Regions from separate parts of the Micromonospora sp. NPDC050397 genome, predicted to be linked through region 2. Evidence: riboswitches for the same ligand, from Rfam matches in the RefSeq annotation. Region 2 holds a riboswitch; each other region holds the start of a gene.
What was found. A riboswitch is a leader RNA that binds a small molecule or an ion and turns the genes downstream of it on or off. The one in region 2 is predicted to bind cobalamin.

Region 1 (3,270 bases), on a different contig from region 2:
CAGAAGGTGATCTGCTGGGTGGCGTGCGGGTCGGCGGCCCAGATGATGACGAACGAGGTGACGGCGGCGCAGAGTTGGCCGACCGCGACACCGGCGAGGATCATCCGGGTCGGTGCGAGCCGGCCGCCCCGGCTGGTCGCGGCGGCGATGACCAGGGCGAACGCCGCGAGCGCGCCGGTGAACGCGCCGCCGGTCAGGGACCAGACCGCCGACCCGAGTCCGGTGACGGTGACGGTGACCGCACCGAGGGACGCTCCGGAGGAGACGCCGAGCAGGTACGGGTCGGCGAGCGCGTTGCGGGTCAGGGTCTGCATCACCGCCCCGACGGCGGCGAGTCCGGCGCCGACGGTGGCGGCGAGCAGCACCCGGGGTAGGCGGATCTGCCAGACGATGTGGTCCCGCAGCAGCGGCACGTCGGAACGGAACACGCCCAGGTGGTCGCCGATCACCGCCCACACGGTGCCGAGGGAGAGGTCGGCCGGTCCGACGGTGACCGCGGCGCCGATCGAGAGCCCGAGCATGCCGGTCAACGCGACGACCAGTGCGGTGCCGCCCAGGACGCGCGCCCGGCCCGGCGCCGCCGTCGGCGCCGGGCGTGGAGTGGTCGTGGTGGTCAGCGCGTCACCCGGGCCGGCAGTGCGGTGAGTCCCTGGGCCAGGTGCTCGATGCCCAGGACGTTGCGGACCCCGGCGCTGGTTTCGGAGAACGGGATGACGACGAACCGTTTGTCCTTGACGGCCGGTAGGTCCCGCAGGGCGGCGTTGCCGGCGAGGAATTCCTGTTTGGCGGTGGCCCGGTCCCACTCGGCGTCGACGAGGACGATGACGTCCGGGTTGCGTTCGACGACCTTCTCCCAGCTCGTGTCGCCCCAGCTACCGGTGAGGTCGGTGAACTTGTTGGTCACCCCGACCGCCGACATGATGAGCTGCGGTGCCCCACAGCAGGCGCCGACGCTCGGCGCGTCGGTTCCGGCGTCCCACCAGAGCACCGAGATGTCCTTCGCGTCCCGGACGCCGGAGGCGGCCGAGGTGATCCGGGACTTCTGCGCGTCGATCAGCGCGGTCGCCCGTTCCGGCACTCCGAAGATCGCCGCTACGTCGCGGATCTCGCCGAACACGTGGTCGACGGTGAGCGGGGACGGGCGGGTCTCCTTCGGGCAGCCGGCCGGCGAGAGGTACGTGCCGACGCGCAGACCGGTGTAGGTGTCCCGTTCACCGACGCCCTCGTCGCTGAACGCGCTGGCGAACGAGGCGTAGACGAAGTCCGGGGCGGCCTCGATCAGCTTTTCCTTCGACGGGTACTCCTTGGCCAGCACCGGGATCTTCTGGTACGCGTCGGCGTACTCCGGCAGGATGGTGTCGTCGAGGTACGCGGTGCCGATCATCCGGTCCTGTAGACCCAGTGCCAGCATGATCTCCGTCGCGGCCTGGTTCAGCGTGACCACCCGCGACGGTGGCTGGGTGACCTGCACGGGCAGGCCGCAGTTGGTGAGCGTGACCGGTGCGGCCGACGCCGCCCCGGACGGGGTGTCCCCGGTTCCGGCGCAGCCGGCGACCAGCAATGTGAAGATCATCACGGCGGACAGTGGCGTGACAGCACGCCAGGACATACGGGGCCGCATCGCGCGCAGGCGCACAGGGACCACCTTCCAGCACCTCGTGGACGGGTCGGTACGTGTGCCGTGGCCGGTCTCCTGGCTGCCGGGAAACGCGTCTCCGGCCGGCCTTCCCAGGCTGGTGCCCAGTGACCTCGTACGACGAGGGCCGGAGACTTCCCGATCACAGTGGCGAGGGCCGCGCCGGTATCCCACCGGCTTCCCGAGCACCACGGCAGCGACAACATAGCGTCATCGGACAACGCGTGCCATATGACGAACACCATGTCCGTCGTCCCCGGCGCCCCGTCGCGGGCCGTACCGGAAGCGGTTGGCGACCGCCCGTGACCCGGTGGGGGCGTCCGTCTCGCGTACCGACGTCTGTTCGACCGTCACCCGTTCGGCCGGGGCCGCTGACCGTCGGCCGGCGACGTCCCGGCGAGCGGACCCGAGCCGGCCGACCGGCGCGCGAGCAGCAGGATGACCGCGAGGGCGGCCACCTCGGCCGCGGCGGTGGCGGTGGCGGCGCCGAGCGGCCCGAACCGTGGTACGCCGAACGTGACCGTGATGGTCAGGATCACCGCGAGCACGGCCATGGCCCTCGTCGCGCGGGCGAAGTCGCCGTCGCCGATCCAGTTGAACATCAGCGCCCGGCTGACCGCCAGGAACGGCAGCGCCAGCATGAACACGGCCAGCCAGGTGGCGGCCTCCCGGTGCGGCAGGGACAGCAGCGTACCGGTGAGCCAGGGCGCGAGCCCGGCGACCGCGATCGCCATCGGGACCGCGCAGACCAGTGCCATCGCCACCGAGAAGTGCGCCGGGTGCCTCGCGGATTCGAGACCCAACCGGTTGCGGGTACGCGCCACCATCGGCACCTGCAACGCCGACTGTACGACACCACCGATCGCCTGGTACGCGGTGACGAGCGCCCCGAAGCTGCCCATCACCGTGGGCGTCGCGACCAGCGACAGCACGAGGGTGGCGTACCGTGCCACGTACAGCTCGCCGAGGGCGAAGCCGAACAGGTGCCGGCTGGACCGGTATCCGGCGAAGGCGCGCCGCAGTGACAGCTCCCGGAACCGCGCGCGCCGCAGCGAACCGTCCCGACCGAGGACGAGTTCGCCGACGACGAGCTGGGCCAGCCCGGCGGTGGCGAGCGCGATCGTGAGCGGGACCCCGACCAGGACCATCACCAGCGAAGCGGCCTTGCTGCCGCACATCAGCACGGCGGTGGCCAGGAACCGCATCCGCCGGTTGAAGTCGGCGATCTGCAACTGTGCGACACCGTTGCCGAGCGCCACCACACCGGCCGCCACCAGCGCGGTGGCGCTGTATCCCCGGCCGGCGTAGAACTCGCCGATGACCAGCGCGCCGACGAGTACGGCGGGTACCACCACCAGGGCCCACTGGCTCCGTACGAGGGTGCGCTGTTCCTCGGTGCCGTTGAGGTACAGCAGGGCCGACCCGCCGCTGGCGCCGATGATGACAAACGCCAGCGCTGACGTCATCACCGTGTACGCCGCGATCTCGTCCGTCTGCCCGAACGACGCGCACAGTGCCAGGATCGCCGCGCTCAGCAGCCCGTTGGCGACAACGGCGCCGGCCGCGATCGCCGAGTTCCTGGCGAGACCACGGACTCCGGTCCCCGGGTTCGTGGGGCGGACGTCGGCGGTGTC
Region 2 (3,270 bases):
CAGACCCGGGTGGCACCTCTCAGAAAGGGCTGCCACCCGGGTCGCCGTGCTGGCTACACGGTAGATGCTGTTTAGCTGCCGTATCGCAGGGAGATGGTGTCACCGAGGCTGATGGTGGCCCCCCTGGTAGCCGCAGCTGCCGCTCCCGCGTCGACGCTGAGTTTCCAGGTCGATGCGCCGCTGTTGGTGACACCGTTGATCGAGGTGACGGTTCCGGTACCGGAGGTCGGTGCCCGGCTGGTGACACAGCCGGTCGGGGTGGCCGCGGTGGTGGCGGCGTCGAGTACCGCGCCGAGGGTGGTGGTGGACCCGGTCGGGGTGACGCTGACCGAGCAGACGTTCGGGCTGCCGGTGCCGGTGTCGATGACCAGAGCCAGGGTGCTGGTCTGCCCGCTGGTGAAGGTGGTGGTGCCGACCCATTGCGGCGCTCCGGCGGTGACCGGGACCGGGGGTGTCGCGGTGAAGCCGCCGCCGGAGATGGCACGGACGGCGTCGATGGACGCGTACGGCTGTGGGGCGGTGTCGGACGGCAGGTAGCGGAACCCGCCGCCCGGGGTGAACTGCTGCGCGCGCAGGAAGTCGATGGGTGTCCTGCCGGCCGGGGTGGTGAAGTCGATGCCCTGGCTGGGGATGCCGCAGGCGTTGAGCCCGGAGACGGCCCAGCCGTTGGAGTTGGTGTTGGCCCCGAACATGGAGTTGAACGCGCCGGAGGCGTTGATCAGTTTGCTCTTGAGGAAGTTCTTGCCGGCCTGGACGGCGCTGTCGGTGTTGGCGACGCCGCTGGCGCAGAGCGCGGCCATGGTCGCCCCGGTCATGTCGATGTCACTCGGCGCGGCGAGTTGGGCCGGATTTCCGGCGGCCTGGCTGAAATTCCAGCCGCCGTCGGTGTGCTGGTTGGCGCGGACGACGGTGACCGAGGCGTTGAGCAGGCTTTGCGGCACCCGCGGCGCTCCGGCTTGGGTCTTGCCGCCGGCGAGGGCGAGCAGGGCGAAGACGGTGCCGTTGAAGTTCGCGGGTGGGCCGTAGTAACCGGGTGCGCTGGGCTGCCAGTAGGAGGCGATCTTTGCGATCAGGTTCTGACCGGACGATACTCGTGCCGGGTCGATGCCGGCGGCGTACGCGTTCAACGCTGCTCGCTCGTAGTCGGTGACGACCGGGGAGGCGCCGGGCCAGGACGGTGCGGAGAGTTGGTTGCGGTAGACCGTCCGCGCGTTCTTGGTGACGTCGTCTCCGGGGGCGATGTCGACGGCGGCCGTACCGGCGGCGGCGAAGGCGCTGAAGGCCCACTCGTTGGACAGGCCGCTGCTGGCGAAGCTTCCGTCGGCGGCCTGCAACGTCTTGAGGTAGGCGACGCCGTTGGTGCGCGAGGTGGCGATCTGTGCCGGGGTGGAGGTGGCATGGGCGGTGGTAGGGGTGATCAGGACGGCGATCGCCGCACAGGCAAGCCCGGCGGTGACGGTGCGGCGGGTTCGGATCGGCCGGGTTGCGGCTCGGTCGGGGACGGTGCGGTCCATGGGTGGGACTCCTTCGGTCGGGAACCGACGAGTCGCCCCGATCCGCGTGTCCGTTCGGCGCCGCGGGCAAGGCGGTCGCCGGCCGCTGCGCGTGGTCGGGATCCGCTGTGGTGCGTCTCCACGTAGGCATTCGGGCTTGAACCGGTTGGTACCGTTTCTTACCGTTGCGCGTCAGCCCCGGATTCGCACCGGGTTCCCCCACGTGGTGATGCGGCGACGCTAGCGCACTCGCCGGGTTGCCGTCAGTAGTGACGGTGCCCACCTGATCGGACATTCGCCCCAACGTTGACTGCGGTAACGGGGTGTGGTCAGATGACCTCGTTTCACTTGGTTCAGCAGTCAGGGGAAGCCGGTCAAAATCCGGCGCTGGCCCGCAACCGTAGGTCCACTGTCGTGGACGAGTCGGAATACCTGCGCTGAATCCGTACCAGCACAAGCGCCGTCGAGGTCCGCGGCGCGGGATCAGCGCTCCCTGGCTCGGCCAGGCGTGCTCGGCTTCCGCGTTCGGGCCACCGCCCAGGGGAGGCCGCATGAGCACCACCTGCCACCGTCCGAAGCCGAGGCCCGGTCATGCGCAGCGCTGACTACCACAGTGCCGTGGCCGCCGCCCCTTCCCGCTCTGCTCCCGGTCGGCGACGTCTCACAACCGTACTGCTCGCCGCCACCTCCGCTGTCGCGGTCGCCGGTGCGATCACCCTGATCCCGCTCGCCGTCCCGGCGGTGGCCGACCCGATCGAGGCGTGCACCGCCAGCAGCGGCGCGGTCGTCGCGGTCGACTTCGGCCACTGGGACGGACCGGTGGTGCGCGGCTGCGATGCCACCCCGACCACCGGAATGGACCTGCTCCACGAGGCCGGTTTCACCACGACCGGCACCGTCCACGACGGCCCTGGATTCATCTGCCGGATCGGTACCGCCGGATTCAACAGCGGTACCGAATACCCCACACCGGCCGACGAAGCCTGCCAACTCACCCCACTTCCCACCGCGTACTGGTCATACTGGCTCGCCCCGGCCGGACAGGACCACTGGACCTACAGCCCCCTCGGCGCGCTGAGCCAACGGCCGCAGCCGGGACAGGTCGAGGCGTGGGTGTTCGGTGGCACGGACATCGGCGGCACCACGGGGCAACCAACGTTCACTCCCGCATCGGTTCGGGCGACGAACCCCGGCCGGACCACACCCGGCACTCCGAGCGCCAGCTCGACACCGTCACCGACACCCTCCACCCCCGCAGGTGTCGCGGTGGCCCGGGGAGCCGAATACCTGGTGGAGCAGCTCGTCGACGGTAATCACATCTACAACGAGGCCTGGGGCACCATCGACTTCGCCCTCACCGCGAAGGTCGGCATCGCCCTCGCCGCTTCCGAGAGCCACGACCCCACCCTGACCGCGATCGTCGACTACCTGGCCGGCAGGGCCGCCGAGTACGCCTATCCCGGTGGGGTCGGCTCACCACCAAACTCCGGCGCTGTGGCGAACCTCGCCCTGCTCGCCGAGATCACCGGCGGTGACCCGGCCGCGTTCGGCGGTCACGACCTGCTCACCGCCCTGACCGACCACCTCTGCCCGGCACCGGGCGGCGACGGCAACTGCACCGACACCGGGGACTTCTACGGCGCCGCCTCACCCGGCGCACAGGCACTCGGCATCCTCACCCTCGCCCGCGCCAACCTCCCCGTGCCGACCGCCGCCGTCGACCGCCTGAGCCAGATGCAGTGCACCGACGGCGGATTCTCCGGAGCAATGATCCGCC
Region 3 (3,270 bases), on a different contig from region 2:
AGCCGCGTGGCGGCTGGACCATCACCACGGTGTTGCCGGCCCGCAGCGCGGCGAGCACGATCTCGCCCTCGGAGTCGCGCGAGGTGTCGACGAAGAGTTCACCCGGCGGCGGGCCCCAGTGCCGTTCCATTCCCTCGCGCAGCTCGGCCGGGAGGGTGTCGTACCAGGCCCGGTAGCGGCTGGCCGGGATTCGGATCGGGTTGCCCTCGAGCTGTTCCTCGGTGAGCCAGTTGAGATCCTGGCCACCGGCGGCGATCAGCCCGTGCACCAGGGCGTCGCCGTCACCGGCCGAGACACCTGGGAAGGCGTCCGGTCCGTCGGCGGGGCCGATGTCGTACCCCTGCTCGCGCATGGCGGTGAGCAGCCGGACCACGCTGGCCGGGGTGTCGAGGCCGACCGCGTTGCCGATCCGGGCGTGCTTGGTCGGGTACGCCGACAACATCAGCACGATCCGGCGCTCGGCCGGCGGGGTGTGCCGCAGCAGACCGTGCCGGACCGCGATACCGGCGACCCGGGCGGACCGCTCCGGGTCGGCGACGTACACGGTCAGCCCGTCGGCGTCGATCTCCTTGAACGAGAACGGCACGGTGATGATCCGGCCGTCGAACTCCGGGATGGCGACCTGGGTGGCGGTGTCGAGCGGGGAGAGCCCGTCGTCGTTCTCCGCCCAGACCGCGCGGCTGCTGGTCAGGCAGAGCCCCTGAAGGATCGGCACGTCCAGCGCGGCGAGCGCGCCGACGTCCCAGGCCTCGTCGTCGCCACCCGCACCGACCTCGGCCGGGCGGGTGCCACCGGCCGCGAGCACCGTCACGACCAGTGCGTCCGCCTCGCCGAGCGTCTCCAGCAGGGCGGGCGCGGGGCTGCGCAGCGAGGCGCAGTAGACCGGCAGCGGCCGACCGCCCGCGTCCTCGATCGCGGAGCAGAGCGTCTCCACGAAGGCGGTGTTGCCGGCCACGTGGTGGGCCCGGTAGTAGAGCACCGCGATCACCGGGCCGTCGGTGTGGCGTGACTCGCGCTCCAGCCGGCCCCACTCGGGTGTCGGCACCGGCGGCGCGAAGCCGTAACCGGTGAGCAGGACCGTGTCAGAGAGGAACCGGTGCAACTCGGTCAGGTTCGCCGGGCCGCCGTGCGCGAGGTAGGTGTGCGCCTGGGCGGCCACCCCGGCGGGCACCGTCGAATGGCCCATCAGCTCCGCGTCGGGGGCCTGCTCACCACCGAGCAGTACGACCGGCAGCGCCCCGGCCAGCAGCGCGTCGAGCCCTTCCTCCCAGGCCCGGTAGCCGCCGAGGATGCGTACCAGCACCAGGTCGACGCCGTCGAGCAGGGCGGGCAGCTCCTCGACCGAGGTGCGGGCCGGGTTGGCCAGCCGGAACTCGGCGCCACTGGCCCGGGCGCTGAGCAGGTCGGTGTCCGAGGTGGAGAGGAGCAGGATCATCGGGCACCGCACAGGGCGTGGCGAGACATGATGGTTCCTCCCTCGGGGTCCGCGCCCCGGGTTCGTCGGTTGCGGCCCGGTGCCGTCCCCGGTCGGGGGCGTACCGTGCCGCGCGGTGACCCGGAGTCTCCTGGCTCCCGGATCGTCGCTCGCCCCGGTCTTCCCGCCCGTGTGGGCCGTGACCGTGTCGGGGTCCGCTCCCCGGTAACAGTGGCGGGACCGCGCCGGGATCACACCGGCTTCCTCCACCTGTCGCCGCGTTCAGCGGCTCCCACTCTCACGAGTCCGACCCCGGTTCGTCAAGCCGCTCCCGGCCGGGCTGCTGGTGGGCCGTAGTATCCGCCGGGTGTGGTCACCACGAGGGCGGTCGGCACCGGACGCCTGTCCGGGGGCGCTGCGCGTACATGCCGCCGCCGACGGCAACCTGGCCCGGGTACGGGTGCCCGGTGGGCGCCTGCACCGCCGGCAGCTCGCCGTGCTCGGCGCGGCCACCGCTGACCTGGGTGACGGCGGACTGGAGCTGACCTCGCGGGGCAACGTCCAGCTCCGGGGCCTGGCGCCCGGTGCCGAACGGGAGTTGGCCGCCCGGCTCTGGGAGGCGGGCCTGCTCCCCTCCGAGACCCACGAGCGGGTACGCAACGTCATCGCCTCCACCCTCAGCGGCCGGACCGCCGGCGGCCGACTCGATGTCCGCCCGCTGGTCGACGAGCTGGACGAGGGGCTCTGCGCCGACCCGGCGCTGGCCGACCTGCCCGGCCGGTTCCTGTTCACCGTCGACGACGGCCGGGGCGACGTGACCGGCTTCGGCGCGGACGTGGGGCTGGTCGCCGTACCGACCGGTGGGCTGGCCGTGCTGCTCTCCGGCACCGACACCGGGGTACGCGTACCGCCGAGCGCCGCCGCCGGGGTCGCCCTGCTCGCCGCGCACGCCTTCCTCGCCGAGTACGCCGACCAGGGCGGCGGCGCGTGGCGGCTGACCGAACTAGACGACGGCGTACGGCGGGTGACCGCACGGTTGCGAGCCGCCCTCGACCCGGCGACGCTCCTGCCGCCGGGTGAGCCGGTCAGCACGACCACACCGACCCGTCCGGCGGTCGGTCGGGTCTCCCAGGTCGACGGGCGGGTGGCGCTGGTCCTGACGGTGCCGCTGGGTCGACTCACCGGGGCACAGGTCGCCGCACTCGAAACCGCGTCCGCCGACGGCTCCGGCGAGATCAACATCACTCCTTGGCGCACCGTCGTCGTGCCCGATCTGGGCACCGGAGAGGCTGGGCGCCGGTTGGCCGCGCTGACCGCCGAGGGTCTGGTGGCCGAGGCCACCGCCGGCTGGGTCGGGGTGACCGGCTGTGCCGGCCGTCCTGGGTGCGCGAAGGCGCTCGCCGACGTACGGACCGACGCGGGTCGGGTGCACGCGGCGGCGGGTCCGGAAGGCTCGGGCCTGCCGGTGCACTGGGTCGGCTGCGAACGGCGCTGCGGCCGACCGACGGACCGGCATGTCGAGGTGCTGGCCACCGACGAGGGTTACCAGGTCAGCCTGGACGGTCGATCGCGTTCGCGGTTGATGACGCTGGACGAGACCGCTGCCGCGATCGCGGCGGCACGGAGGGGTACGTGATCGACTACGTCCGCGACGGCGCGGAGATCTACCGCCGGTCGTTCGCCACGATCCGCGCCGAGGCGGACCTGACGGGCCTGCCCGCCGACGTCGCCACGGTGGTCGTACGCATGATCCACGCCTGCGGCATGGTCGACCTGCCGGCCGACATCGGCTACTCCCCCGACGTGGTCTCGGCCGCGCGCGCCGCGCTGCGCGGCGGTGCCCCGATCCTCTGCGA

Region 1: it holds a riboswitch for cobalamin, as region 2 does, so the genes downstream of both, ACI2K4_RS25925 (ABC transporter substrate-binding protein) here and ACI2K4_RS29065 (prenyltransferase/squalene oxidase repeat-containing protein) in region 2, are expected to answer to the same signal.
Region 3: it holds a riboswitch for cobalamin, as region 2 does, so the genes downstream of both, cobN (cobaltochelatase subunit CobN) here and ACI2K4_RS29065 (prenyltransferase/squalene oxidase repeat-containing protein) in region 2, are expected to answer to the same signal.

Annotation. Positions count from the first base shown of each region.
Region 1 covers NZ_JBJDPS010000009.1:182,950-186,219, reverse strand. The annotation lists gene ACI2K4_RS25930 (FecCD family ABC transporter permease) at 1-521, opposite strand, end outside; gene ACI2K4_RS25925 (ABC transporter substrate-binding protein) at 614-1,573, opposite strand; cobalamin riboswitch at 1,666-1,844, opposite strand; gene ACI2K4_RS25920 (lipopolysaccharide biosynthesis protein) at 1,987-3,270, opposite strand, start outside.
Region 2 covers NZ_JBJDPS010000013.1:13,745-17,014, forward strand. The annotation lists gene ACI2K4_RS29065 (prenyltransferase/squalene oxidase repeat-containing protein) at 72-1,514, opposite strand; cobalamin riboswitch at 1,618-1,751, opposite strand; cobalamin riboswitch at 1,816-1,948, shown strand; gene ACI2K4_RS29070 (prenyltransferase/squalene oxidase repeat-containing protein) at 2,085-3,270, shown strand, end outside.
Region 3 covers NZ_JBJDPS010000007.1:267,936-271,205, reverse strand. The annotation lists gene cobN (cobaltochelatase subunit CobN) at 1-1,435, opposite strand, end outside; cobalamin riboswitch at 1,559-1,681, opposite strand; gene cobG (precorrin-3B synthase) at 1,782-3,050, shown strand; gene ACI2K4_RS24325 (precorrin-8X methylmutase) at 3,047-3,270, shown strand, end outside.